DNA from 4 places in the Lysinibacillus sp. K60 genome. Region 3 is predicted to be linked to each of the others. Evidence: riboswitches for the same ligand, from Rfam matches in the RefSeq annotation. Region 3 holds a riboswitch; each other region holds the start of a gene.
The links. A riboswitch is a leader RNA that binds a small molecule or an ion and turns the genes downstream of it on or off. The one in region 3 is predicted to bind cobalamin.

Region 1: it holds a riboswitch for cobalamin, as region 3 does, so the genes downstream of both, nikA (nickel ABC transporter substrate-binding protein) here and HCH28_RS14530 (hypothetical protein) in region 3, are expected to answer to the same signal.
Region 2: it holds a riboswitch for cobalamin, as region 3 does, so the genes downstream of both, HCH28_RS16560 (hypothetical protein) here and HCH28_RS14530 (hypothetical protein) in region 3, are expected to answer to the same signal.
Region 4: it holds a riboswitch for cobalamin, as region 3 does, so the genes downstream of both, HCH28_RS15610 (glutaredoxin family protein) here and HCH28_RS14530 (hypothetical protein) in region 3, are expected to answer to the same signal.

What each region holds. Positions count from the first base shown of each region.
Region 1 is NZ_JAASJR010000007.1:35,906-41,631, forward strand. Features, by position in the region: gene HCH28_RS15680 (ABC transporter ATP-binding protein) at 1-464, opposite strand, end outside; gene HCH28_RS15685 (ABC transporter permease subunit) at 478-1,287, opposite strand; gene nikB (nickel ABC transporter permease) at 1,290-2,243, opposite strand; gene nikA (nickel ABC transporter substrate-binding protein) at 2,315-3,931, opposite strand; cobalamin riboswitch at 4,081-4,273, opposite strand; gene metE (5-methyltetrahydropteroyltriglutamate--homocysteine S-methyltransferase) at 4,412-5,726, opposite strand, start outside.
Region 2 is NZ_JAASJR010000007.1:210,019-215,744, reverse strand. Features, by position in the region: gene HCH28_RS16580 (methyl-accepting chemotaxis protein) at 1-1,052, shown strand, start outside; gene HCH28_RS16575 (hypothetical protein) at 1,299-1,577, opposite strand; gene HCH28_RS16570 (PH domain-containing protein) at 1,679-2,059, shown strand; gene HCH28_RS16565 (GNAT family N-acetyltransferase) at 2,222-2,989, opposite strand; cobalamin riboswitch at 3,237-3,420, shown strand; gene HCH28_RS16560 (hypothetical protein) at 3,648-4,403, shown strand; gene HCH28_RS16555 (elongation factor G) at 4,544-5,726, opposite strand, start outside.
Region 3 is NZ_JAASJR010000006.1:104,854-110,579, reverse strand. Features, by position in the region: gene HCH28_RS14550 (C40 family peptidase) at 1-919, shown strand, start outside; gene ytvI (sporulation integral membrane protein YtvI) at 1,076-2,134, opposite strand; gene HCH28_RS14540 (hypothetical protein) at 2,225-2,779, shown strand; gene HCH28_RS14535 (glutathione peroxidase) at 2,861-3,406, shown strand; cobalamin riboswitch at 3,533-3,730, shown strand; gene HCH28_RS14530 (hypothetical protein) at 3,888-4,445, shown strand; gene HCH28_RS14525 (ABC transporter substrate-binding protein) at 4,429-5,379, shown strand; gene HCH28_RS14520 (tyrosine-protein phosphatase) at 5,525-5,726, shown strand, end outside.
Region 4 is NZ_JAASJR010000007.1:18,955-24,680, forward strand. Features, by position in the region: gene HCH28_RS15585 (stalk domain-containing protein) at 1-1, opposite strand, end outside; gene dut (dUTP diphosphatase) at 142-579, opposite strand; gene nrdF (class 1b ribonucleoside-diphosphate reductase subunit beta) at 592-1,560, opposite strand; gene nrdE (class 1b ribonucleoside-diphosphate reductase subunit alpha) at 1,548-3,641, opposite strand; gene nrdI (class Ib ribonucleoside-diphosphate reductase assembly flavoprotein NrdI) at 3,638-3,997, opposite strand; gene HCH28_RS15610 (glutaredoxin family protein) at 3,994-4,218, opposite strand; cobalamin riboswitch at 4,336-4,513, opposite strand; gene HCH28_RS15615 (hypothetical protein) at 4,804-5,463, opposite strand; gene HCH28_RS15620 (hypothetical protein) at 5,463-5,651, opposite strand.

The DNA.
Region 1 (5,726 bases), on a different contig from region 3:
ATGCCTCCACTTAACTGGAAAGGATAGTAGGATAAAAGCTGCTCTGGCTGAGGTAAATGAACTTTTTTCAAAGCATCAAGGGCGATCTGTCTCATTTCTTTTTTTGTTAGTTTAAAGTGTGCTTTTAATGTTTCTCGAAAATGACTTTCAATCGTTTGAATATGATCGAATGCAGCGGATGGATTTTGCAAAATCATCGAAAGATGTCTGCCACGATAAGCTCTCCATTTAGCAGCTGAAACGTTCAATAAATTTTCTTGCAGATAGAGTACTTCACCTTGGCTGACATGTGCAAAGGACGGCAATGTTTGCATGATGGCATGGCAAAGCATGGTCTTTCCACTGCCACTTTCCCCTATAATTCCTAAGACTCTCCCTTTATAAGCTGTCAGATTGATAGAGGTTAATATATTTTTCTCTCTGATTTTGACTGTGAGGTCTTTCACTTCTAAAACTTTCTCCATAACTTCCCCTTTACTAGTCAAGCTTTTTTAAACGATTTGCTAATTGATTAAACAATAACACAACAAGGATGATGGCAAGCCCAGGATAAAGCATTAATTCAGGATGCTGCCGCATGTATTGCTTCCCTTCATTGATCATCATGCCCCATTCTGGGATCGGTGCCTGCACGCCAAGTCCGATAAAGGAAAAGCCTGCAATTTCTAAAATCACCTTCCCAATATCTAATGCAACAATCGTGACAATAGATGGCAATATATTGGGTATATAATGGCGTTTAATTAATTGGATACCTGTAGTGCCAGTAATCCTTGCAGCTTGAACAAAGTCTTTCTCATTCACGCCAATAAACAAACTTCGGACCATTCTTGCATAATAAATAAGCTGTGTAAAAATGAGCGCTATTAAAACATTTTTTAAGCTAGGGCCTAATATACCTAACAGCCCAAATGCAAGTACGAGTGTAGGAAAGGCTAATAAAATATCACATAATCGAATAAAAAGAAAATCGATTAACCCTCTTTTCAATGCTACAAAAGCACCCAGTAGGATAGCTAAAACAATGGCAACTAGCTGAATGATGAGCGCTGATCCTAAAGAATAACGAATACCTAAAAGAATGCGTGACAAGATACACCTTCCTAAATGATCTGTACCTAATGGATAGTCCCAAGACGGAACTGAAAATTTCTTAGCTATATCGACAGCAAAAGGGTCGTGTGGCATTAAAATTGGTGCAAACAATCCTAATAAGCCAATAATGACAAGGAGGGATAGACTAATTAATCCTGTTAAGTTGCCACTTTTTGTTCGTACGAATTTCATTTTTAATCTCTCCTGCCCTTCATCATTAGATGAGGGTCCAATAAACGATGCAATATATCTGTACATAAATTGGCAAGCACATAGATAACCGCAATAATTAATACATAGCATTGTACAACTGGATAATCCCTGTTCATAATGGATTCTATTAAGTACCTGCCGAGTCCTGGCCAGCTAAAAACCTGCTCCACAATCACGGCTCCACCTAATAGATTGCCAAGGGTCATGCCTAGCAAGGAAGTCAAGGGAATAGCAGCATTTCGCAACACATGACGGATAAGAATCACAGAGCTTTTTAATCCTCTTAGCCGTGCATATTGAACATATTGCTGTTGTAATTCTTCTAGGATGGTTGAACGGATAAACTGAACGAATAATCCAATTGTTGGTAACGCCAGTGTGAAGGCGGGTAAAACTAAATGAGCAGGTGTCCCCTTCCCGTTTGTCGGAAAGAGTCCTAATTTTAAGCTAAATAAATAGAGTGATAGGAAACCTAACCAAAAGGTTGGAATCGACACACTCAAGATGGAAAAGAATTGTATGATTTTATCGATGATGGTGTGCTTATACAATGCGCTTATTACCCCGAATGGAATACTTAGCCCTAAAATGAGGATAAACGCAGCAATAGCTAATTCAATGGTTGCGGGTAATTTCGAGAATAGCTCATGTGCCACGGGTAATTTACTAACAAAAGATGTTCCAAAATCTAGCTGTAATACGCCTTTTCCCCATAGTAAATATTGAAGAAGAAATGACTTGTCCGTCCCTAGCTCTTCACGTAATGCCTGAATGGCTTCCTCTGTTGGCGCAACCCTTGCCAAACGTAGTATGACTTCAGCAGGCTCTACTGGAACAAAACGAATAAATACAAAGGTTAGGATGGAAACGCCTAATAAGACAAAGGGCAATGTTAAAATTCTTTTTAAACAAAACATCCATGTCGACTCATACATGCTGTCACTTCCTACTCAATCCTATGATAAAGAGAGAGCTGTCTCTGCTAGACACACTCTCTCCTCCACTTTTATTTTTCTTTAGCCATTTGTGCATAAGGTATATCATATTCAGATGCACGTGGGGCAAAATCCTTTAGAGATGGTTGATAAATCACATTATTTGTTTCGTAAGAAATAGGGTAAAAGAGTGCCTGGTCATGAAACATCGTTAAAATATTTGTGTAAAGCTGCACGCGTTCCTCTTCATCTGTCCCTACTAATAATTGGTGAATTTTCGTATCGATTTCTTTGGCGTTTGCTAAGCCTAATTTCGCCTCATACACACCACTAGCATTTGGTGTAGCTGATTCATTTGCAAAGCTATGTGGATCTGTAGGTGGTCCATTGGTCCGCCAGAAATTAATATCTACCTGGTCATCCATCAATTGTTGAAGACCGACCATTACATCTGCCCCTTCTAAATTCAACTGAACGCCAATTTTTGCGAGTTCACCTTGCATTAATTCTGCCATTGGTTTTTGAATCGCATCGGATGCAATGTAAATCAAATCTAAAGTCAACGGCTGTCCGTTTTTTGAACGAATTTTTTCACCCTTCGGTAATGTCCACCCTGCCTCATCTAGCAATTGTTGGGCTTTTTCTGGATTGTATACAATAGGTGCTAAATCTATATTGGCATAAGGAATTGCATCCCAGAACAATGTGTTCGCTACTTTTTCCGTACCATGTGTAATACTGTCGACCATTTGTTCCTTATTAATAGCATACTGAATGGCTTGACGTACCTTTAACTCAGATAATGGACCAGATTGTGTATTGAATAGCAGTGCTTTCGTAGATAAAGGCTCAGAGGTAGCAGTTTTGTATTTGCCACTGTCTTTTAAATACGTATAGTTATCTAAACTAATAATGCCACGGCCATAAATTAAATCTAATTCTTCGTTTTCAAATGCTAATGAAATAGATTCTGAGTCTGGGATAATTTTTACTTTTATTTGTTCTACTAATGGTTGTTCTCCCCAATAGTTTTCATTGCGACTAAATAATGCATATTCATCCTTTTTGTATTCAGTTAATACCCAAGGGCCTGTTCCAATCGGTGCTTTGATAGAATCTTGCGTCATATCACCATCTGGGAATCCGTTATCCCCTAAAAAACGGAAAGGTCTGACAAAGGCAAGTTCGTTTAAGACAGGATAATATGGCTCATCCAATTGCAGACGAATTGTAAAATCATCCACTTTTACAACCTCTTTCATGTGGTTAACCATCCCCATCCAAGAATGCATATCTCGATTCGCTAATACGGCGTCAAAGTTACGAATGACATTATCTGCATTAAATGCGGTGCCGTCTGAATATTTCACATCTTTTCTTAGATGGAAAGTATACGAAGTTTTATCCTCGGAGATGTCCCAGCTTTCGGCGAGCTTAGGCGTAACCGTACCATCATCGTTGTATTCCACCAAGGATTCATAAACCATTGCTTGGGCAGTCATTTGATTCGGTAAATATGTATGAGGATTCAATGGACCCACATCTAATGGCCAGCCAATCGTTATCCTTTTTTCATCTGTTTGGTTTGCTGAGGTCTTTTCCTTTTCTTCATCCATGCCTGTACAGCCAGCAAGTAAACTGAACGTCAGGACAAGCAGGAAAGGAAGTAAATACTTTATCAATCTCATTTTCTGTCTCCTATCTCTATCCGTAGTACAAATAAATCTACTTGTTGAAGAAGAGAGGGCATAAAAAAACCTTATTCTAAAAAAGAATAAGGACAGAAAAACCCACGATGAGCAAGTCTCCATCCATCTCCCTATCTTTCGTAGATCATCAATGAATCTTCTTACAAGCAGGCATTCTGGCTCATGAATCATCATTTTGCTTCACCTTCCCAAGTACTCACTCAGTGGTATTTGAAACAAAACTACTCATTTACAGCTGCGGGACAGCATGGGGATTTCACCCATTTTCCTTTTAATTGAATGAAAGACGATTTCACTCAAACTTGTAATGATTGCTATGAAATTAGTAATAAACATAACATGCTCGCCTGTTCACGTCAATTTTATTTTCTGAATATAATAAATAACATAAAAAGACTAGGAATTTACCCTAGTCTTCGTAATTGGAGAGTAGATGTAGTAGATTAAAAAATCACTTCGTTAGCTTGATGTAGATTGCTGTACGGCTTGACGCAATGTTTTAGTAGCAGCAACCATATTCGCTAATGCTGCAACGGTTTCTTCTTCTTTTCTCGTTTTTAAGCCACAATCTGGATTCACCCAGAATTGATGACGGTCCAGCACCTGTAGACTATCTTTCATAATAGTGAGCATTTCTTCCTCGCTTGGTACACGAGGGCTATGAATATCATAGACGCCTAAGCCAATTCCTTTAATATAGGGCTGCACTTGTAGTGAAGAAATAAGTTCCCCATGGCTTCGTGATGTTTCTATGGAAATCACATCTGCATCTAGTGCGCTAATCGGTTCGATGAAATCATTAAACTCGCAGTAACACATATGTGTATGGATTTGTGTTTCATCTTTGACACTAGATGTAGCAAGCTTGAAGGAATTGACAGCCCAATCTAAGTAAGCCCCCCACTCTTCTTTTCGAAGCGGTAAACCTTCTCTTAGTGCTGGCTCATCCACTTGAATAATCGAAATTCCTGCGTTTTCTAGTGCTTCCACCTCTTTGCGAAGTGCTAATGCAATTTGATAAGCGACATCTTGACGGGAAAGATCATCGCGCACAAAGGACCAATTTAATATCGTTACTGGCCCTGTCAGCATGCCCTTTACAAATCGCTTTGTTAGGCTTTGAGCATAGGCTGATTCTTTTACGGTAATTGGTGAGGCCCACGCAACATCTCCATAAATGATCGGAGGCTTCACACAACGTGACCCGTATGACACGACCCATGCTTTTTCTGTAAAGGCAAAGCCAGTCAATTTTTCACCAAAATATTCTACCATGTCTGTACGCTCAAATTCACCATGAACGAGTACATCGATATCTAGGTCCTCTTGTATAGTGATCCAGCGCTTAGTTTCCTCTTCTATAAATGCCTCATAGTCTTTATTTGTTAGTTGTTTCTTTCGCCAAGCATTACGATTTCTTTTCACTTCATCTGATTGCGGGAAGCTACCGATTGTAGTTGTTGGAAACAGCGGTAATCCTAAGGCTTGTTGTTGGATCGTTTGTCGCTTCGTAAAATTACTGTGTCGTTCAAAATCTTGCTTTGTTACAGTTTGAACGGCTTGATGAATTAACTTATTTTGGCGGATTGGATGATTTTTTAGAGCCTCAATCGCCTTCATACTTTCTGAAAAATTATGTTGTAAGGAACCATCTTTATCTCGTCTGAATTTAGTCAGCCCCGTGATTTCTACGATTTTTTCATCTGCGAAGGCCAAAGCCTGCTTTAAAACAGGGTCAAGTTCATTTTCAAGAGAGGTTGTGATTGGAACGTAC
Region 2 (5,726 bases), on a different contig from region 3:
TTACAGAGGCTGCACAAGCAATTACGGCAGGCCAATTAGATACAGTTGTCATTGAGGTTCGTGACAATAGTGAAATTTCTCAACTAGCAAAATCCTTTTTAGAGATGCAGGAACAGTTACGAACAATGACACAAAAAATTGCGCACAGCTCTACAGATTTATCAGCAAGCATCGAGGAATTATCTGCGAGTACGAATGAAATTACGCTTGCTGTGGAAGAAGTAGATCAACAAATGGATAAGACTTCTGAGGGCTTGAAGCAAGCAGCACAATCGGCTAATGATAGTGCTAAATCTATGCAAGAAACCGTTGATGGAATTGAGCGAATTACAGTAGCCACACAAGATGTGTTTGTGCATGCGAAAGATGCTAGCGAGATAGCAGGAAATGGTGCAAATATTTTACATGTGGCAAAAGAGCAAATGCAATTTATTTCCTCTTCAACAGAAAAAACAAGTGGATTGATGCAGCAATTATCCCTTAAAATGTCAGATATTAAATCAATGACAGATATGATTACGGCCATTACAGATCAAACAAATCTACTAGCATTAAATGCGGCCATAGAAGCAGCGCGTGCTGGAGAGCATGGTAAAGGCTTCGCCGTTGTAGCTGAGGAAGTGCGTCAATTAGCAGAACAATCCAAGCACTCTGCTACGCAAATTGTAGATTTAGTTGTAGGAATAGAAAGTGATACAAAACAAGTAGCCTCATCAGTAGAAGATGATTTGAAAAATGTTCAACAAGGAGTTTATGTCATTGACGAAGCGACAAAATCATTTGGCACGATTTCACAGCATGTTAGTCAGATGACAAGTCAGCTTGAGGATATTTCGACGACAGCTGAGCAGCTTTCAAGTAGCGCCAATGAAGTAGCATCCACTGTGACAACCATAGCAGCTGGCATGGGCAAGCTATCGAATTATACAGAAGCTGTGTTACATTCAATGGACGAGCAAACAGCCTCAATGCAAGCAGTTAATCATGTCACACAGGATTTAAGTGTCCAAGCGGATAACTTACAAAAGTTAACTAACCAGTTTCAGGTTTAGGCAATGAAAAGTATTTTTCTAGGTTTTTTAAGCCTAAAATAAGCATCTTCATCAATACTACGAAAAGCCACAAAGTAGAAATGATGGACCATAAAAACACTTTCCTAGAATACATGGAAAGTGTTTTTATGGTCGAACCAGCGCAATTAGTTTCCCAGTGAACTCCTCAGATAGTGTGTAGATCGTATGCGTATCCTCGACATGCATCAAACTACTGTTTTGACCTTTATCACCTAACCAATGATGCTAGCCATATTTGTTTCCTGCCTTGTCCACTATTTGTACATTATGTTCTGGTGAAGCCATATTGACGGTACCCTCGTTTTTGACAGCTGTTGCAATGGCTTGTTGGAATAGTGTAAGTAATTCTTCATCCTGATATTTTTTACTAAAATCACGGTTTATCTTGCCAAATTCAGCACGATTAGAAATGCTGACCTTAGCTAAATCATCATCTGGTTTTTCATTACATCCTAGTAAAACAACGGCTAGTAGAGACACTAAAGCAACTATCATTATTCGCAACCACTCACCCCCTCAATAGGCAAAATAATACCACCATTTCCTGTCGTAGCTCTCACTTCTTTGTAATACATTAAATAAACGAGAGCGAAAGGGGACAGATAGTGGGCTTATTTGATGGATTGATCGGCAATGCAAGTGAGGTGAATTTAGAAAAACTACAGGAGGAGGTCCATGATTTATTAATTCCAAATGAGACAGTCAAGAACGCCTATAAAATTATTAGAGACACGTTTATTTTTACCAATAAACGATTGATCCTCATCGATAAGCAAGGAGTGACTGGCAAGAAAACGGAGTATCATTCTATTCCCTATAAAAATATCGTGCATTTTTCAGTAGAAACAGCTGGAACATTTGATTTAGATGCAGAGCTCAAAATATGGGTGTCTGGCAGTTCATTACCGATTCAAAAAAACTTCAATAAGGCGACAAATATTTATAAGGTGCAAAGCGTCTTAGCACAGTATGTGTTGGGGACGTAATGAAGGTGCTAATAGTACATGTGCACAACCAAAAGCCCGCAAATATGCGAGGCTTTTTTGTCGTGCCAGAAAAGGACGGCGTAAGGGATTTTAAGTCGGCTTCATGATTACGGTAGGCTCGAAAATACTGATAAGCGTAAATAAGAACGCCTTGCCGAAGTCTTATTCAAAGACAATCATTTCTCCGACTTCTTTAAACCCGAAGCGTTTGTATATATTCTTTCCATCCTCTGATGCCTGTAAGACTACGGGCTTTTGCTTATCAATTGTTTGACTGAGTAGGAATTGAAACATCTCACTGCCATACCCCTTGCCCCCATACGCATCTTTTGTCATCACATCATAAATCCCATAGCTATGTTTACTGTCTATTAATAATCCCGTAGCGATAGGTATTTCCTTTAAACAGCCAATAAACATTCGAGCATTTGATGCTAACTTTTCCTGTGAGAATTTATGAAAATAAGTTTCTAATGCATCTCTTTCTGCTGTTTCTCCAAATAAACTTAGAAAAACTTCCTTATATTGTAGAAGCTCTTCCTTGTTGCTTACTTCTGTGATGGTAAGATGATTGGAAATTCGTGGACCTGTGCGAAGTGTATGGTCAAGCTTCATCATCATATTTCGTTCAGCTTCCTGTAAATTGCAGTCTTTTATCAGCTGTAGCCAATCATCGCTTAGATAGTTGGCATCCACCCACGTGCTGAAAGGAAGTTTATTAACAATGAAATGATTAATCCTTTGTTTAAGATGATTTTCCTTATGAATCATAGGCGATTTCACTACTAGCAAATTAAATGTATCAGTTGGAATGTTCGTGTTGGCTATGACAAAATGAGCTTCCTCTATAATTTGTCCAGAAACAGCTTGAGTAAATAGTTTCATTTTTTCCTCTAAATTACTCGTCACTAAATGTTGACTTGCTTTCATATCTTTCATCCTTTCACTATTAGTAGTGCGCACTATCTTTTATTATAGAGTCATTGAAAGATTAAAAATACGGAGTTCACCGTTTTTATATCCTCCCATAATTTTCAGAAAACAATCAGGCACGAAAAGCAAGGATGATTAGTAGTTTGGAAAATATTATGATATTTGACTTTAGAAAAATACTACTTTACAATTGATTTTAGTAATCTAATAGGAATGTGGCGTACACTAAATTCCTATGACAACTGAATAGCGTGTAGTAATAGGTGTAAATTGCGTGCAATTTGCTTAAAAGGGAAGTCGGTGCGAATCCGACACTGTCCCGCAACTGTAAATGTGAGCGACTTTTCAGCAACCACTGTCAAATGATGGGAAGGGGAAAAGTGGCGATGACCATGAGTCAGGATACCTGCCTAGTTACGAGTACACACCATAAACCTACGAGGAATAGGAGGTGGCATGTTGACAAAACAGAATACTCTGTTCGTCACAGTACGTCAAACGCCCATAGTAAATGAAAGGGTTCACAATCGAACTCGTTCACACATACTTAGGGTTTGTTTGCCATTGTGTGATGAAAGAAGATAAAATGAAGGATTTCCTCTAAAGTAGGGAGTCCTTTTTGTTTTGAAAATATGTACGCAAAGGGGATGCACGTATGACAAATTTTCATGTAACGACAACGTTGGAAACGCCTTTTGAAGATCTGAACATTTGTAAGCAACCACGCACAGAAGTTGCCAAGAAAGCGAAAACAAGAATGGTGGTCGAATCTCTAATCGATCAATTATTAGCAACGAAGCTGATTCGCAATGATCGCTTCTTTGAGCAAATCTTATATAATAAAGAAATTATTTGGATACAAAATGGGGATGTGGACGGTCATCTTTTAGCGAAAGCAGCCATAGCAGATGAACTGAAAACAAAGACGAATAGCTTTATGATGTACATGCCGACCAATCCGATTGTCTATGAGGTCAATGGAGAAGCGTATCACTTAATTACGCGCATTGATTCTACACGCGCAAAGCCCAACCTTGACCGTCTCTCATTGGCGCCAAAGCCTGTTTTAAGTGCCGCTCGTGTCAATGACTTATTATGCTCGATTGTTATGCGCTTTTACGAAACGTATTTACACGATTTAGCGCCTCACCATGACAAACTCATCGCATTTGTACAGCAGGAATATGCCCAGTTTATTGAAGCAGTGCAAGCGTTAAATGATTATCATTTCAACTGGCATCCACGTGGCAACGGTCACGAGCTTTTACTGCAATTAATTGATCATCTACAACTTTTAAAAAGTCAGCCAGGTAAGGTACTAATTGATTTTACAAACAAGCATGACTACGTGATAGTTGAACCCGCTTATTTGATAGACAAACCAACAAAGAAGGCTGTCGGTGCACTATAAAACCAAGCCCTCCATTTTTTGGAGGGCTTGTTTTGATCTTGCGCTATGAATATCCGCGAAAGCAGGAAAAATACCCGCGCTAGTGCGACGAATACCCGCGAAAGCAAGTAATGCCTTCACGCGAACAAAATCACCCCATCCTACAGGCAATGCATGGCTGCCTGTGCTTCTTGCCATGGAACCGTATACCCTTTGCCCTTTGCACAAAAGATACTAGAGGAACTATACTCAGGGTCTGCATTTTTATCGTAGCCAATCTGTGCAATCACATCCTCTGTATTATGGCACACATCATAGCCATCAAATTGGAGAGTGAGTGCACCTTTCCCATTTGTATAGGCGGCAAAGGTTGTACTGTAGCTCATTAAAGTGGCAACAGGCGCACGACCTGTTAGGATAACATCCGTTTCGGATAAAATCGGGTCATCGAATGTGCCTGCTGCTTGCTGAATATCATTCATCATACGGCCGATAAAGTCGTTTGAAGCCTTCATTTTAAAGCGATAATAGGGTTCAAGTAGGACATTTTGTGCCTGCTCCAGCCCCTGACGCAGTGCACGGAAACTGGCTTCGCGGAAATCTCCCCCCGATGTATGTTCATTATGCCCGCGACCTGTTAGAAGTGTAAAATGAATATCTGTTACAGGGAAGCCTGTCAGTAGCCCATGATGGTCACGCTCAAACAGATGCTTTTCAACAAGGCGCTGATTGCCTAAAGATAAATGATCTGCATGACAGGCATTGCTGAAGGTATTACCTGTTCCACGTGGATTTGGCTCCATTAATAAATGAACTTCGGCATAATGCTTGAGGGGCTCGAAATGACCATAGCCTGTTACGGGGGTCGCAATGGTTTCCATATATAAAATTTGCGGCTCACCAAAGGAGACAGCTATTGAAAAACGCGTCATGAATACCTCTGTCAGGACCTCTAATTGAATGACACCCATAATATGCACATGGATTTCCTGAAATTTTTCCAGCCAGACCACACGCAAGGACGGCTCTTCTGCTTCGAGTAAACGGAAAAACTGGAGCACTTCCTTGATATGCTGATCGCCCTCATATTGAACCTTTGCCTGTAAGGTTGGGACAAGCTCATAGGGCTGGGATAGCATCGTTGTACCGATTCGATCCCCAATGTTTGCCTGGCTCAGCCCTTTGACAGCGAAAATTTCTCCCGCCTCTACCTGTTGAACGGTCTCATAGCGACTGCCGTTATAAAGGCGAATTTCAGTTACTTTTTCTGTTACTTCGCTAAATGAAAATTCATCACGCACATGCAATGAACCCTTGACCGCCTTCATAAAGGTTAAACGCTGG
Region 3 (5,726 bases):
TAAACAAGTACAAGCTGATATTAAAGAAGTGGATGCTAGTATTGTTGAAACACAAAAACGCATCGAGCAACGTTCAAAAATTTTAAGTGAACGTATGGCTGCATACCAAGCGCAAGACAACACTGTAGGTGTTTATTTAAACGTAGTGCTTGAGGCAAAAAGCTTTGCAGATTTAATGGATCGTGTCGTAGCGGTAAAAACATTAATGGATGCTGACCAAGAATTAGTGGATCAACAGGAAGCAGATAAAGCAAGCTTAGAGCAACAAAAAGCTACATTAGATGAAAAACAAAAGGAACTTCAAAAACAATTCCAAGAGCTTCAGCAAAAAGAAAGCGAAATGGAAGTGAAGAAAGCTGAAAACGAAGCGAAATCACTTGCATTAAAAGCTGAAATTGCAACGAAACAAGAAGAAGAACGTTTAGAAGCAGAGCGTAAAGCAGCTGAAGAAGAGGCAGCTCGTTTACGTGCACTTCAAGCAGCTACACCAGTTATACAAGCAACTCAAAATAATGGTGGAGGCGAACCACAAAAGATTATTGTTGGGTCAGGAGCTGGCACTGTTTCTTCAGGAGATGCCATTTCAACAGCTAAACAATTCCTAGGACGTCCTTATGTTTGGGGTGGTAGCAACCCATCAACAGGTTTTGACTGTTCAGGTCTTGTGCAATGGTCATATAAGCAAGCGGGTGTTTCTTTACCTCGTACAGCATCACAACAATATTTAGCAACACAACGCATTTCAGCAGGTGAAGCACGTGTTGGGGACTTAGTGTTCTTCAGCTATGGTTCAGGGGTTGCACACGTAGGTATTTATTTAGGTAATAACACAATGATCGACGCTCAAAACAATGGTGTCGTAATTGAGTCACTTGATTGGTGGAATCAATACTTAGTAGGCTTTGGACGTATTCAATAGGCCTCACTATTATATAGACGGTTGATATAAGAAAAAGGTCATCTTTGTAGAGAAAAATATACAAAGATTGACCTTTTTATTTTGCATTTCTTTCAAAAGAAACAAGACGACTACTTCTATTCTTGAAAAGAGATTTCCCTGCATACTAGATTGATATTAAATTTTAAAATTTACTTTGATGACACCTGTCTCTTTCAACGCAATAAAGAAAATAATAACGAATGGACCAACAAGTAAACCGATAATACCAAATAACTGTAGACCTATGAACATGGAAATTAATGTTGGTAAAGTGGACAAACCGATATGGTCTCCCATTAATTTAGGCTCGACTACTCGACGAATAATAAGTAAAATAGCAGCTAAGATGAATAATTTTACAGCTATAGAGGTGTTTCCCATCAATAGGTGGTAAAGCCCCCATGGCGCTAGAATAATGATAGAGCCTAGGAATGGTACAATATCTATTAACCAGATAATAACCGTCATTGTTACTGCGTATTTCGGTTGGATTAATAGCAGTCCAATGAGTGTGACGCCTCCAATAATAAAGCTTACAAATAAGTGAGCCTTCATATAGCCAAATGTAGCATCTTTTAAGCGATTTAAAATAATTTTTATCTTCTTTGCTGTATTGGGCTTTAAATATTTATAAGTGATTTGCTTTAACTTAGGCAAATCAAGCATAAATAGGAATAGCGCAATCATATAAACGAGAAGACTGATAAATAGGCTGGGTATCTCTGAAAAGAAGGCAGAAACTTTGCTATAATTAAAGAAGCTTAAAAAGGATTCTTCAACTTTCTTTATGAAATCCATTGTGGTTTTTTGAAGCGAAGCACTTACTTCAGGTGGAAAGTCTTCTGTGTATTTAGAAATATTTTCTTGCATATGAAGCCACATATCTGATAGCTTGGAAATATAATAGGGAGCTTGCTTAGATAGTAAAATTATTTGTGCCATTATTTGTGTAATGGATAGATAACAAATAATAGATATAACAATAACACTCACTATGTAAATAAAAGCAACTGCTATTTTCCGTGACATTTTCCATTTCCGTTTAAAGAACATGACAATGGGTTCTAAGAAAAATGCACTAATCCCAGCAAGTATTAAAGGCATGGACACTGGGATAACAAAATAAGCAGCTAGAAGTAGGGATATTATCACAATCAACCGAAAAATCAATTTCCTAGCATTAAATTTATTCATAAACTCACCTTCTTTGCGAAAAAAATTAAGTTAAGTGTACCATAAATCAAATTTTATTACGTTCTGAAACAATAAAGGTAGGGATGAATTATGGAAAAAGAGATTTTGCAACTTTTTAGTAATCTAACAGAGCATGATCGCGATATTCAATATGAATCTTACGAGGAATTAATGAAAATTATGCAGGAACCCGTAGATTGGACATATGCAGTTTGGGAACAGCTAATAAAAGCACTTACATACAATAATGGTTATTCTCGTGCACGTGCTGCACAAATTTTATGCGCTTTAGCTGCAAAAAGTGATCCAGAAGAAAGGGTCTTGGAGGATTTTTTAAAGATTTGGGCTGTGACTTACGATGAACAATCTGCTACAGCAAGGCATGCATTACAAGCGATTTGGAAAATTGGACAGGCGGGTCAAGTACAAAGAGATTTGGTTGTATCGTATCTAGCTAAAAGATTTCAAACATGTATAGATGAAAAACAGCCATCTCTTATTCGTCAGGATATTATTATGTCATTTAAAAAGCTATATGATCAAACAAATGACTCGAAATTATTAGATATTGCCCATCGTTTAATTAATGAAGAACAAGATGCTAAATATAAAAAGAAGTATAAGTCAGCCATCCGTTCAAAGTAGCGAGGTGGTGTTTTTTTGTGCAAATTCTTTGATGAACGGTAGAATAGTCAACTATAATGAATGGAAAAAGGGGATTATAGCATGAGCATTTATAATTATCTAGTTCGGAAGCCTAATGGCGAAATTTTATCAATGGAAACATATCGTGGAAAAACAATGTTAATTGTTAACACGGCAAACCAATGCCGATTTACATATCAATTTGAAGACTTACAGAAAATGTATGATAAATATGGAAAAGAGAATTTTGTAGTTCTTGGCTTCCCTTGTGATCAATTTGGCCATCAAAATCCTGAGGATGGAGAGGAAACTAAGCATCTATGCAAGGTAAACTATGGGGTCACATTCCCGATTTTTGAGCTTGTACAGGTAAATGGAGAGGCTACACATCCACTCTTTAATTATTTAAAGCATGAAGTGAATTACCGAGAGTTTGGGAAGGCAAGTATGCAGGAGAAAATGTTGGCAGAAGCAATTGTTCAACTTGCCCCAAGCTTTTTAGATGGTCGTAACATTCGCTGGAACTTTACAAAATTTCTAGTAGATGCTAATGGTAAGACCGTCGCACGCTTTGAACCAACAGATTCACAGCTCGATATTGAACAAGCAATTGAAACACTACTATAGTAAATTTCTTAATAATGTAAAAAATTGTTGGAATTTTCTCTTCTAGTTTAGAAGTGTTACTATATTTTAAAATTGAGTACAGCTATTTTTTCTGAATCATATATGATAAACTGCTTTACAAATGAAATATTCTTGCAGGATAAAGGTGCTAGTAAGCATAATCGGGAATCCGGTGAAAAACCGGAGCTGTTTCCGCAACTGTAAGTACAGCCATTATAAAGATTTACCACTGTCTCAAAGAAGATGGGAAGGTCCTTTATAACACATTCGTTTTATGTGACGAACTGTACAAGCCAGGAGACCGACCTTTATTTGAACGTATAAAAACTTCTCGGAAGCTAGGAGGATATACGGCAAATACATAGGCTTTCTCTAGTTTGATGGCTCAATCTTGTATTTTTGTCGTTCCTTTGCAAAAGGAGCGACTTTTTTATGCCTTTCAAGTAAGAATTTTTCATTATAGAAAATAGGGGGGAAGCAAGTGAAAAAAGATGCCCGTTATTCTTGTTATCCATTTATGCGTGAGAAAGCTTCAACGGTTGATTTTGAAATTCGAACAGATAGCCTTACAACACATCTAGGAGTTGCATTAGCTGCGGTAAAAAAAGAGGATGTTCAAGTTGTTGCTGAGGATTTATTACTTATGTTACCTATGGCGTATCATGTGAATGGCTCAGTTCGTGGGAAATTAGCGGTAACTGAAGAGGATTTATCTTGGTTAAGTGAGCGTTATGATTTTTACGTTTGCCATGTGAAGGAAGAGATTCAAAGTTTTGTTTTACCTCAAGGAACAGAGGCCGCTGCAGCCTTACATCTTTGTCGCAGTGAGGCAAAAAAATCATATCGTACTTTACACAAAGTATCAGAAGAACGAGAGGTTCCTGCTATTCTTTTCGATTACCTTGGTTTATTAGCTAATGTATGTTTTGTCATGGCTGTTTTTATGAATCAGCAAGCTGGAATAGCTGAAATACCGTTTATTAGTAAATCCTACCCAATGAAAAAGAAAAAGGAGAATAACAATGAAGAAAGTATTTAATTTCCAATGGCTATCAGTGCTCTTACTTGCACTGGTATTAGCAGGCTGTGGCACTGCTGAAGATACAAAAAATAAAGATGCCTCGCAGGATACACAACACGTAGAGAAAACAAGCTATAAAGTGACAGATGACCGTGGAATGGAAATAGCGTTTAATGAAGTACCAAAAACAGTTGTATCTTTACAACCAAGTAATACTGAAATTTTGTTTGCTTTAGGTGTTGGCGATAAAATTGTAGGAGCAACTGAGTACGATACTTACCCAGAGGAAGCACAAAAAATTGAACGTGTCTCTGATACTACGAACTTTAACAGTGAAAGAATTATAGCGTTAAAGCCAGATGTTGTTATTGCTTATACAATCGGTGATAAGGATGCACTAAAGCCGCTTGAGGACGCAGGAATTAAAGTGTTTGTTATTCAATCTGCGACTACTTTCGATGATGTTTATGGAGATATCGAACAAATTGCTGCTGTGATGGATGTTGCTGATAAAGGAAATAAATTAAATGAAGAGATTAAAGCGAAAATTGCTGAAGTACAAACGAAGGTGAAGGACGTAAAAACGCCGAAAAATGTTTATTTAGAGGTTAGCCCTAAGCCAGACATATATACAGCAGGCTCTAGCACTTTCCAGCAAGAAATATTAGATGCAGCTAATGTAAATAATGTTTTTTCTGACTTGAATAGCTGGGCAAAAGTGAATGAGGAAGATGTTATTGCTAAAAATCCAGATGTTATTTTAACAACAGTAAACTATACAGAAGATCCAATAGGAGAAATTCTTGGACGAGATGGTTGGAATACTGTGACAGCTATTCAAAACAAAGCGGTATTGTCCATCGATACAGATATCTCTAATCGACCTGGTCCGCGTATTGGTGAAGCTGTAGAATTAGTAGCGAAGGCTGTGTACCCAGAGTTATTTAAATAAGAAATGTTTTCATGCTAGCTGTCAGCCATTCAGCTAGCATTTTTTATGTGGTTTAAATTATTACCTAGCGTGAAAATTGGAATTAATGTAGTTTGTTCTTTAAAATAAAAGTAAGTATGCTTAATAATCTTAGGAGGTGTAGTGATTGGAGCAATTAGAGACAAAGGTAATTCCATTTGAAGCAGTCCATAATTTCCGAGACATGGGTGGATATAAGACAAAAGATGGGCGTAGGGTAAAGAACGGTTTATTTTACCGCTCAGCTGCTCTTGGAAAAATGACACTGGCGGATAAAGAGCTATTTGAAACGTTAGGGATTAAAACCATTTTTGATTATCGCGATAACA
Region 4 (5,726 bases), on a different contig from region 3:
TTTTATTAGCTCCTTTAATTCGCTATCATTACTTCATTCCATATGAACCCTATTATTTCCTTCTACTATTATGAAGGAGAAAAAAAATCCTGCGAATAAGCAGGATTTTTAAGTAAACTTTATGAGGTTTATATATACACGCTATTTCGTACCACTTGCGCCAAATCCAGATGCGCCTCGGACCGTTTGAGATAATTCATTTACTTCCACTAATTGAATAGAAGGAACAAGCTGAATAACCATTTGAGCAATGCGCATTGATTTTTCTACGATAAATGGTTCTTGACCATGGTTGATTAAAATAACACCGATTTCGCCTCTATAGCCTTCATCTATAGTGCCTGGGCTATTCAGTACGGTTACACTATGCTTTAATGCTAGTCCACTTCTTGGTCGAATTTGGGCTTCCGTTCCCTTAGGTAATTCAATCTGTATACCTGTCTTAATGAGTTTGGCTACGCCTGCTGGGATTTCTACTGATTCTATGGAATAGAGATCCATGCCTGCATCCCCAGGGTTGGCTTGTATCGGTAGCATGGCATCAGCGTGAACTTTTTTAATTTTTACTTCTAGATTCATTGTTCTTCATCCTTAACGATTAAAATTGAATGTGTCATCTGTGATTGGCGCAACTTTTGCCTTCGCATACGTAGCGCCCTTTTGTGAAAAGAAATCATATGTGGAGCCTTCATTACGAATACCATTCATCACAATTGGATTGACTTCCTCTTCTGGGAACATGGCTTCAAAGCCGACATTCATTAAAGCTTTATTAGCATTATAACGTACATATGCTCGCACTTCAGGTGATAATCCTGTTTCCGCATAAATATCATCTGTATACTTCATTTCATTTTGATATAAATCTAATAATAGCTCATAGCCCCATAAATGTAGCTCTTCTTGCTTTTCCTTTGAAAATTGCTTGAATAGATTTTGAGCAAAAAATCCAACTGCTACCCCATGGATAGATTCATCCCGCAAGATGAGTGAAATAATCTCGGCACTGTTTCGTAGGAAGCCTTGTCCCCCTAAGTATAGTGGATAGAAAAAGCCAGAATAGAACAAGAAAGATTCAAGCATAACGGAGGAGAACATCGCTTTCCATAAGCTCTCTGGGTTGCCTTCTTCAATACTATTATAAATGTCTGCGATTTTATTGGCCTTATACTGTAGAAATTCATTTTTCTTGACCCATTCAAATAGCTCGTCGATTTCTTCGTTTGTACAAAGCGTTGTGAAAATATAAGAATAGGACTTGGCATGTATCGCCTCGAATGCATCAAAAACAGTTAGGACAGCCTTTTCCTGTAAATCGTCTGTATAAGCAGCAACACGATTCATCCCGATATTTGTTTGTACAGTATCCAGTAAGGTTAATCCTGCAAATACTTTTTTATATGTGTCCTGATGCTCAAAGCTTTTCCATTGCTTAATATCTTTACTGACCGCAATCTCTTCTGGAAACCAAATTTGCTTCCATTGCTGGTCCCAAAATATTTGGGCAAGCTCACTTGTTGCCTTATTCCAATTGACTGCCTCATAAATTATATTTGACATGCTACACACTCCTCTAAGCTTTGTAATCGTTGACGAACATAGTAAACAGACTTAATGCCCTTTACCCACGCATAAATGTATACTTTAGCCAATTGTTCGGTTGTCCAATTGTCCGTTACATAAAGCGTCATGGAAATACCTTGGTCAACGTGCTTTTGAGAAGCTGCATATAAATCAATTAAATCATAAGGATTCACATCATACGCCTCCACATATAAATGACTATTGTCATTTGTTAAATGAGGCATTGGATAAATGGTTCTACTATCGGCGTAATCACGAACCTCTACGCGCTCTGTACATGGTGCGATTGAAGCCGTACAGCTACGAATATATGAAATACTACCAGTTGGGGCAATAGCCAAACGATAGGAATGGAATAGACCATATTGCATCACTTCCTGCTTTAACGTTTCCCACATCTTGTTCGTAATGATTGGAATATTGCCAAGTGCCTTCAATACAACAGGTGACAATTCTTCCTCAGCTTTATTGATATATTGGTCAAAATAGCTACCAGATGCATAATCACTGTCCTCGAATCGATAGAAGGTTGCAGCTTTTTCTTTCGCCATTTCCATCGAAGATTTCAGTGAATAATAGTTCATCGCTTCCATAAAGTGATCCATGAAATCAATGGAATCTTTTGAGCCGTATAGGATGCCTTCTGTCACGAGATGCCCATGGAGGTTCATACAGCCAAGCCCTACAGAATGCATTAATTGATTGGCTTTTGCAACAGACGGTACATTTTTAATGTGTGTCATTTGCGATACATTTGTTAATAGGTGCATGGCTGTATCGACTAATGCGCCGAAATCATTCACTTTACTTGCTGCATGGATATCGATGGAACCTAAGTTACACGATACATCTAATCCATAGTCATTTGGTTGATCCTGGTCCGTAATGATACTTGTCTCTTGTACTTGTAAGATTTCTGTACATAAATTGGACATTTTGACACGTCCAATATTTTTTAAAGGATGTACCTTATTGACATTATCATCAAAGATTTCAAACGGGTAGCCTGATTCAAATTGTGCTTTTTTCACCTCTGTATAAAGCTTCCGTGCATTTAAACGTTTAATTTTACGAATTTTTGGGTTATCAAGTAGCTCGTAGTACATGTCTGAAATGGAAAGCTCAGACATACGTTTACCGTATTCTTTAAAAATATCGTATGGGCTAAACAAGACGATATCCTTATCACGTTTCATCAGTTCGAAGAAAATACTAGGTATAATAATCCCTGTTGAAAGGGTTGCGAGGCGAATTTTATCATCAGCATTTGGTTTTTTTGATGATATGAAATTTTCTATGTCTGCATGGAAAATATTTAGATAGACAACACCTGAGCCATTTCGTTGCCCTAGCTGATTTGAATAACTGAAAGAATTTTCTAACAGTTTTGCTACTGGGATGACACCACTTGCACGATTTAATATCTCTTTAATTGGATCACCTAAAGGGCGTAAATCTGTTAAGTTGACCCCTACTCCACCACCAAGGCGTGATAGCTCTAAACAATAGCCAATATTTTCAGCAATACTGTTCATGGAGTCATCCATTGATAATTTAAAGCAGCTGACTAATTCACCACGTGCTTTCTTACCACTATTTAAAGCAGTTGGTGTCGCTGGCTGGTAGGCTTCCATCATTGCTTCGACAGAGCGTTCTGCTAGAGTTGTGTTTCCTTGCGCCAAATACAAAGCAATAATGACAATACGATCCTCATACTTTTCTAAGATCTCTTCCCCGTCACGACTTTTCATAGCATAGCTATCATAAAATTTGCTTGCGCTCATAAAGGATGGGAAGCGGAAATTATAATCATAGGCTTTCTTGTACAGCTTCTTAATAAATTCCATCTCGTACATATCGATAAATGCTTTCTCATAGTAGCCCTCATCAACTAAATAGCGGATTTTTTCCTCAATATCTATAAAATAACGCAAACGTACGTTAACATACTCTAAAAAGTAGCGGCGCGTAGCTTCGCGGTCCTTTTCTAACTCAAGTAATCCAGTTGTACTATAACGATTCAGTACGTCATTATTAAGCTTTAAATAGGTTTTCATCTCATTACCCTCGTTTCATAAAACGTTTGTATTGCTTCGTAATCCGTTTGATTACCTCGTAAATCTAATTTCCTTACTAAGGGTACATGATAGGTAGCGGCGATTTTCTCACCAGCAGCGCCAAATACATGATGGCCGAAATTACTATTGCCACTGGCAACTACTCCTTTACAAAAATCCCTGTTTTTTTCTAAGAAACGTTGTACCTTTGCTGGAATGTCACCTAAACCATCTGTGTAGGTAATTAAAAGATAGGGCTTGTTCAATCGCAATTCCTCCGAGAGCTCGATACATTCTGCCTTTAATTTGGATACAACATTTCGGACATTACCTGTACGACTCGCGTAAACGATCATAGAGCAATCAACTCAATTTGAGAAACAATTTCCTGAACATCTCCTATAAAAGTTTCATTCATCTCTAAAACAGGCACACTTAAAAAACCTGCGTCAATAATCGTTTGCTTTGCCTGTTCATCATGATCGATGTTAACGATTTCAGCTTCAAGTCCTGCACGTTGTAGTTCAGATTTTACCCATAGGCATTTTGGACAAATTGTTTTCGTATAAAGTTTCATAGAAATCCCTCTTTTCATAAAATAAAAAGCCTATCTCCTCTAGAGAGATAGGCTAAATGGAAACGTTAACATACCAAAAATACTGACGTTCCCATCTCTTAATCCCCGAAGAAATGATAAATTTGTTTTATAAAGGCAGGTCTCCTGGCTTTGCTTCATTCTCTGATTCCCTTCCCATGCAAATGCACAGTGGTTGCAATCATCGTCAGCTTCACAGTTGCGGGGACAGCGTCGGAATTGTACCGAACTTCCCTTTTAAACTACATATAGTAGTACCTTTGTAAAACGAACACAATATATAGTTGTTGTTCAATAGTTTTAAGTGTACCATCCTTCAAATGAAAAGTAAATCAAGATTCTAAACTTCTTTATTTTTGGATTATTCAGTATTTTTAATTATGTAGTTCGAAATAGATTATCAATAATTACTACTTCCTAATTAAAATATTTATTTTAAATGATGTATGAAATTCTCTATTAAAATCGATCTACATTTGTAGAATGACTAGGATAATCTAGTTGAATAGCTAACATAGAACACTCTATATTCTGAAGAAAAATAGACTGATTGACACTACGAATATATTATTTCCTTTCAATAAACAGGGCCAATTCCTTATAAAATTCCGGCGTTGCAGCAGAATTTGTATGAAATTGAGGATTATATTTGGATATAAGTTTATATAATTTAGTAGCAGTTAAAAGATTTTGTTCTCTATCGTAAGCCCTAAAGCTATTATAGACCTCTTTCACTTTCCCATTTGCTAAATGAGAAAAGTAATGTTGCACTTCTTCATCCTCTAAGTAATCTAGTTGCCATTTGTAACATATTAAATTTGTGAGGAAAAACATTTCTAATGCTGGCATTTCACCAAATTTCAATAGCAATGTCATCCCATAATCAAAGGCATTTTCTAACCATTTCACTCCATGCCGTTCCCTGTAAAAACGAATTAATCTTTGTAAACCATGTCCTTGTTCTTTCACAAGGTAAGAATGAATATTCCTATTTCCAGCATTTCTTTCCCATTCATCAAGAGAAAATTTATATTTTCTTATAAGTTTCATCCAAAGCTTTTGAAGTTTCTCTTCAGATATAGCGTGTGTTTGTTTATTCCATCTTAAAAGCATTTCTAAATATTCTAATACAAAGCATCTCTCTATCTCAAAATGATCCAAATTTCTAAATAGAGTGTCTTGATCAATATCAATACTACCCTCTACAATTTTATCATCTATCAGCATTATACTGTACCGACTAACTCGCGTTTTATATTTAAATAGGCATAATTAATACTTTTGTAATTTTCAGGGTTTATTTGTATTAATTTTTTGATATAAGTTTGTAGGGAAATACTATGCTCACTAGAAAGGTTGTTCATGATTTGCTGCTTTACTTGATTTTCATAAAATAATATTGAATGTGATGTCATCTAGTTCACTCCTATTCGTTCATAAAAAAAGCATCTTCCTTCTAAAGGTTAGATGCTAGCTATGACATAAATACT